Regions from separate parts of the Cellvibrio zantedeschiae genome, predicted to be linked through region 2. Evidence: predicted binding sites of a transcription regulator. Region 2 holds the regulator's gene; the other holds the start of a gene.

Region 1 (3,416 bases), on a different contig from region 2:
GGATCTTGGACACATCAGCCATAAACACAACTTTCTTTTCACTGAGGGAGTTAACAGTCACCATGTCTCGTCCGTCGCTGACACGGCGGAATGCAATAAGATTTCCGCTGGGGGAAATTGCGACCATTTGCGTAACGGGAAGTGCGCCGTAATCGCTAGCGCTTGGAGTTGCGAAAGTAGTGCTGCTTAGGAGTGTAGATAAAAAGAAAATACAGGTAAGAGCGCGTTTAATATCCATGTTGAAAATCCATCTAGGTATTTATTCTTGGTGCACAAGAAAACGCCTGAGTGACCCCGAGCTATTCCTTGCAGGTGTGAAAACAGGGTTAAGATGCCAGAGATGGTTTGAAAAGAAAACCCGATGCGCACGCAAATCCGCGTTTAATTATTATTTCGTGAAGCGGCTAACGACTTTCCAAAATTTCCCGCGCATGCGCCAGGGATTGTTCTGTCACTTTAGCGCCGCCGAGCATGCGGGCGATTTCGCCAACTTTGTCTTCGCCTTCCAAAAGCACAAGCGTGGATTCTGCGCTGGTTTTGGTGGATTTTTTACTGACCAATAAATGCTGGTGACCCTTGCTGGCGACTTGCGCCAAGTGGGTTACGCAAATGACCTGGCCTTTTTCACCCAGCTGACGTAAAAGTTTGCCGACTACATCGGCAGTTGCGCCGCCAATTCCCACATCCACTTCGTCAAATACCAAAGTTGGTGTGGCAGAGGTTTGTGCGGTGATGACTTGTATTGCCAGGCTAATACGCGAAAGCTCACCACCCGATGCAACTTTCGCGAGCGGTTTGGGCGCTTGGCCCGGGTTGGTGCTAATTAAAAACTCCACTTCTTCCAAACCATTGGCTGAAGGTTTATCAATCAAAGGATGCAAGTTCACGGTGAGCTTGGCATTTTCCATCGCCAAATTTTTGAGTTGTTCGTTAACTAATTTCGCGAGCGTCGTTGCCGATTTAAGACGTTTGTTGGAAAGCTGCCCGGCGAGTTGCAAAAAGGCGTTTTCTGCCGCAGTGACTTGTTGAGCGAGTTGATCCAGTTTCGCATCGCCGCTTTGCAGTTGGTCGAGTTCCAAACTTAAGCGCGCGGTAAATTCTTGCAACTCTTCCGGGCGAATGCGGTGTTTGCGAGCTATATCGTAAACGGCACTCAGGCGCTCCTCTACCAACTGCAAGCGTTCGGGGTCGAGATTAAAAGTATCTATGTGATGATCGATTTCGTGGCAAGCCTCTTCCACCTGAATTTGCGCGCTGATCAGTAATTCTTCGGCGGCAATTAGAGAGGCAGATTTTTCCGGCATATCGCGCAGGATATGGAGCGCGCGATGCAGATTGGTGTTAAGGCCAAGTTCGTCGTCGTTGCACAGCGCCAGTAATTCGTGGCTGCCTTGCAAAATATCGCCAGCATTTGCCAGGCTGCGCTGTTCAGCTTCCAATTTTTCCAGCTCGCCGGGTTGCAAGCCCAGCTGGTCCAATTCGCTCACTTGATAGCTCAGCAGTTGAAAACGTGCGCTTACTTCTGCAGCGTTATCGCGCAAATGTAAATAATGTTCCAAACGGCTTTGCCATTCGCGGTAGGCGAGGCGTACTTGCTTGGCAAGTTCGGCCTGGCCGCCGAATTCGTCTAGCAGGCGACGATGAGTTTCTTTTAACAGGAGTGATTGATGCTCATGCTGGCTGTGGATATCAATCAGCATTTCGCCAAGCATGCGCAATTGCTGCAAAGTGGCTGGTTGGCCGTTAATGTAGGATTTGGATTTACCCTCATTGTTAATCAGGCGGCGCAGCAAGCATTCGTTGGGCGAATCGATTTGTTGCAAGTCGTTAGCGACTAACCATTCTTGTGCGGCGGGAATGCGGCTGGTATCAAAACTGGCGGTAATGTCTGCGCGGGTCGCGCCCAGGCGCACGCGATCAGCCTCTGCGCGGTCACCCAAGGTCTGGCCAAGGGCGTCGAGTAAAATGGATTTCCCCGCACCTGTCTCACCGGTAATGACTGTCATACCGGGCCTCATATCGAGATCGAGCTTTTCTACTAAAGTGAAATTTTGGATACTGAGATGAGTGAGCATGGCGCGGCTCCGTGCAACGTGAAAAGAGCAAAAATATTATCTGGCTGTTTATACAGTAAATGCGCTAAATGGGCTAGCCTCCCGGTCACTAAAAATCCAGCTATAGTTATTCGTTATCAATTTACTGTAAAAATGAGAAAAGTCTGACGCCGATATAGTCTTATGGACTATAATCTGCGTTCACAATAATTAAGCTGTACGATCCTGAAAGCTATAACTCCACCAAAAAATCATCGGGCGTCTCATGAAGGAGAAAGTCATGCAATTTAATCGCCGTTTTAACCTTGCGCCACTGGCGCTGCTAGGCAGTTTGCTGGTCTCAAGCGTGGCAGTTCACGCAGAAACACCAGCGGCCTGTAAAGATTTGAAGAAAGGCGCAACCTGTAAATATCTTGAGCCATCGCTAACCCCACAAGAGCGCGCTGCTGATTTGGTGTCGCGTATGACGCTGGAAGAAAAAGCTGCCCAGCTCGGCCACACCGCACCTGCTATTCCACGCCTCGGTGTGCCCCAATACAACTGGTGGAACGAAGGTTTGCACGGTGTAGCTCGCGCGGGTTTCGCGACTGTGTTCCCGCAAGCCATTGGTATGGCGGCATCCTGGGACGAACCTATGATGCAAAAAGTTGGCGATGTCGTCAGTACTGAATTCCGCGCTAAATACATCGAGCATTTGCACCCCAACGGTGGTTCTGATTTCTACCGTGGCCTAACGGTCTGGTCGCCCAACATCAATATTTTCCGTGATCCACGCTGGGGCCGCGGCCAGGAAACTTACGGTGAAGACCCGTACCTCACCTCGCGTATCGGTATTGGTTACATCAAAGGTTTGCAGGGCGATGACCCCAAGTTCTTTAAAACTATCGCCACGTCCAAGCACTTTGCGGTACACAGCGGGCCGGAATCCAACCGCCATAAAGAAAGCGTGTATCCAACACCGCACGATCTGGAAGACACTTATTTGCCTGCTTTCCGCGCGACTGTGACGGAAGCGAATGTGCAATCGGCCATGTGCGTTTATAACGCGGTTAATGGCGTACCCGGCTGTGCCAACGAAGAGTTGATGGAAAACTACCTGCGTAAATCCTGGGGCTTTAAAGGTTACGTAGTATCTGACTGTGGTGCCGCCGCCAACATCTACCGCGAAGATAGCTTGCACTACAAGAAAACACCGGAAGAGGGTGTTGCTGCAGGTATTAAAGCCGGTATGGATTTAATTTGTGGTGACTACCGCAACCATATGACTACTGAGGTTCAGCCGATTATCAATGCTGTTAAGCAAGGTCTCTTGCCGCAAGCCGTTGTTGATAAGTCGTTGGTTCGCCTGTTTGTAGGCCGCAT
Region 2 (3,416 bases):
GTGAAATGGGGAACGGCATTTGGATGGCATTCCTCGCCAGTATGGTGGCGGCTGGCTTGACCGGGCTTTCCTATGCATCCCTTGGTTCACGCTATCCGCGCGCAGGTGGTGCATCTTTTTTTACTCATCACGCGTTTAAAAGCAATTTTTTGGCTTATGTCATAGGTCTTGCCGCGCTTTCATCGGGCGTAACCTCAATGGCTGCGGGTAGCCGCGCCTTTGCTGGATATTTTACGACGCTGGTATCTGCAGTACCTGTGGACTTGGTAGTGGTTACCTTTTGTTTGGTTTTGGCGGGAGTGGTGATTCGTGGCATTCGCGAATCTATGTGGATGAATATGTTGTGTACCGGCATAGAGCTTGGCGGGCTTTTGCTAGTCATCTCCGTGGGTGCAAAATTTATTGGTTCGGTCGATTACACCAGCACAGTAACCGTGGCGAATCCTGCGGGTGATCTGAGTTTTTCGTTGATTCTGTCGGGGGCGGTGCTCACGTTTTATTCGTTTGTCGGATTTGAAGATATTATCAACGTCAGCGAAGAAGTTAAAAATCCCGAATCAACCATGCCCAAGGGGATTTTGCTGGCGGTGCTTATTGCGTCGACTATTTATGTAACCATTTCGCTTGTTGCGGTTTCAGTGATTCCGGCAGCTGAACTTGCAACGTCCTCAGCCCCCTTGGTAGATGTGGTCAAACGGGCTGCACCCTGGTTTCCTCCTATTGCTTTTGCTTTCATTGCGATGTTTGCGGTAGCTAATACTGCGCTGCTCAATTTCATTATGGGTTCGCGGCTTATCTATGGGATGGCGAATCAGGGGTTGATGCCTAAGGTGCTTGGCAAGGTAAGCCGCCGCCGCACGCCTTATGTTTCGTCGCTCGCAGTGCTTGGTTTTATGTTAGTGCTTGCGCTGACCGGTAATATTGCGTCGCTGGCGCGCGCTACCAGTGTGCTGCTATTGATATGTTTCATGATGGTTAATTTGGCACTAGTGGTACTGAAGTATCGCAAGGGGGAGCCTAAAGGTCGATTTGAAATTCCAGCGGTAGTCCCTGTGCTTGGTACCGTCGTCTGTGCCTTGATGTTGTCTTACGCCAAGATCGAGGAAATCAAAGTTGCAGGCGCTATTCTGGTGGTAATCGTGATTCTCTATTTTGTAATCAGACCAGCGTCGATCTCCAGCAACCCCGCCAATGCTGATTAATTTTCGTTAAAAAAACTTGTTGCACTGTATAAAATACTGTATATAATCCCAATTACTGTATAAACAAACAGATCAACAGGGGTGGTTATGTACAATCTCACGGCGCGTCAGGAACAGGTTTTACAGCTCATCAAGGATTATGCCGAAGAAACCGGCTATCCGCCCACCCGTGCAGAAATCGCACGTATTCTTGGTTATAAATCCCCTAATGCTGCCGAAGAGCATATCAAAGCCCTCGCTAAAAAAGGCGCTATTGAAATCGTTCCAGGTGCATCACGCGGTATTCGCCTGCCAGAGACGGTTGATGAAGGCGTTCCTATTGTAGGCCGTGTTGCTGCGGGTAATCCCATTCTTGCGCAAGAACATATTGAAGATTACTGCAACATTCCCCCCAACTTCTTTTCACCTTCTGCGGATTATCTTCTGCGCGTTAATGGCATGAGTATGAAGGACGCTGGCATCCTGGATGGAGATTTGTTGGCAGTTCATCGTACCGACCAGGTTCGTAGCGGCCAAATTGTGGTAGCGCGTATAGGCGAAGAAGTGACTGTGAAACGCTACAAGCGAATTGGCAACCGTTCCCAAGTGGAGCTGTGGCCAGAAAATCCAGATTTTGATGTTATCCAGGTGGATTTGACTGATCAGGAATTTACTATCGAAGGTTTAAGTGTAGGAGTGATTCGTCGTGAATAATATTCGTCAAGCTAGTCAGCCTGCAGCAACCAGCTGCGGTATTACTGAACTGATTATTGCCAACGCATCACCTGAACAAGCTGCGTTACTGATGCCCATGATTGCGTTTTTAACGCAGAGTTGTGTTGATCGTTGGGTCACTTGGATTGCGCCGCAACATTTATCGCGGGAGTTTCTGGAATCTTTCGGTGTTGATACGCGTTTTGTGCGTTTAATTCACTGTAGTGATGAAGCGAGTCGGTTGTGGATTACGTGGGAAGCCCTGGCGGCTGGTAATAGCCACACGGTAATCGCAAGCCCTGGAAAGCTGACAGACAAAGAGTTAAAGCAACTTGAAAATGCAGCTTACCAAGGCCAATGCCAAGGCTTGTTGTTAAGAGTTAGGTAGTCGATTTAAGCTTCTGCTACAAAAACGGCACGAATAGGCGCCGGATGTCCTTCAGCAGTTAGCGAAGGGTTTTGAGGATCTAGAAATTCAGGGAGTGAATGAAATTTCATCCAATGAGTTGAGCGTTGTTCTTCAACTGACGTTGTGCAAACGTCGACAACTCTCGCGTTATTAAAACCCATTTTGCGTAACCAGCTCAGCATGGTTTCGCAGCTCGGTAAAAACCATACGTTATTCATCTTCGCATAACGCCCTTCGGGTACCAGAACATCGCCCAAGCCGCCTTCAATTACCAAGGTTTCCAGCACCAGCTGCCCGCCGGGGCGCAGTGCTTCCTTAAGTTCGCGCAAATGATCCATAGGTGATTTGCGATGATAGAAAACACCCATGGAAAAAACCGTATCAAACGCTTGCAGTTTAGGCGGTAGATCTTCTATTCCTACCGGCAAAACATCAATTGGATAATCCTTGTCTGCAAGTTGTTTAATCATATGGAATTGGACTACAAAGCGTGGCGATGGATCTATTCCAATTACGCGGTGCGCTCCTTCACCCAGCATGCGCCAGCAGTGGTAGCCGTTGCCGCACCCAACATCCAAAATTAATCTATTTTTGAGTGGGGCCAAATGGGGAGTGACGCGATCCCATTTCCAATCTGAGCGCCACTCTGTGTCGAGATGAATACCGTGCAACCAATAGGGGCCTTTGCGCCAGGGAATAAGTGCTTCCAACGTTTGTTGTAATTCTGCGCGGGTTGCCGCATCGCAATCTGTGGGCGCGCCTATCTCAACTTTATCGCTAAAATTATTTTGGCTGCTGGTAATTTTGGGTAGGCGTGCAAGTGCTTGTTTCCAATCCGGCAAATCGCCGTAACGTTTTTCACACAGGCCATCAGCAATTTGCTGTGGTAAATCAGCGGACCAAGGTGCGAGAGGGCTTTCAGGCAAGTATGCGAGTAAGGTGGAGTATTCAATCATTTGATGGCGATTATCGAGGCAAAATTAAAACATTGAAACCAAACATCTACGCTGGCAAAACCTGCATCTTTAAGGCGCTGACGGTGAGTGGCGAGGGTTTCTGGAATAAGAACATTTTCAATAGCGCTGCGCTTTTGCGCAATTTCTAAATCACTG

What was found. The regulator LexA, encoded in region 2, represses DNA repair genes until DNA is damaged. The targets are predictions, from matches to a motif close to ACTGTNTNTANANACAGT.
Region 1: recN (DNA repair protein RecN) is a predicted target of LexA. The motif match lies at 2,115-2,132, and genes of this name have one in related genera.

The regions. Positions count from the first base shown of each region.
Region 1 covers NZ_BMYZ01000003.1:46,212-49,627, reverse strand. Annotated here, with positions in the region: gene IE104_RS14310 (alpha/beta hydrolase family protein) at 1-238, opposite strand, end outside; gene recN (DNA repair protein RecN) at 405-2,075, opposite strand; gene IE104_RS14300 (glycoside hydrolase family 3 protein) at 2,335-3,416, shown strand, end outside.
Region 2 covers NZ_BMYZ01000001.1:1,954,730-1,958,145, reverse strand. Annotated here, with positions in the region: gene IE104_RS08675 (APC family permease) at 1-1,202, shown strand, start outside; gene lexA (transcriptional repressor LexA) at 1,290-1,895, shown strand; gene IE104_RS08665 (cell division inhibitor SulA) at 1,888-2,283, shown strand; gene cmoB (tRNA 5-methoxyuridine(34)/uridine 5-oxyacetic acid(34) synthase CmoB) at 2,289-3,260, opposite strand; gene cmoA (carboxy-S-adenosyl-L-methionine synthase CmoA) at 3,257-3,416, opposite strand, start outside.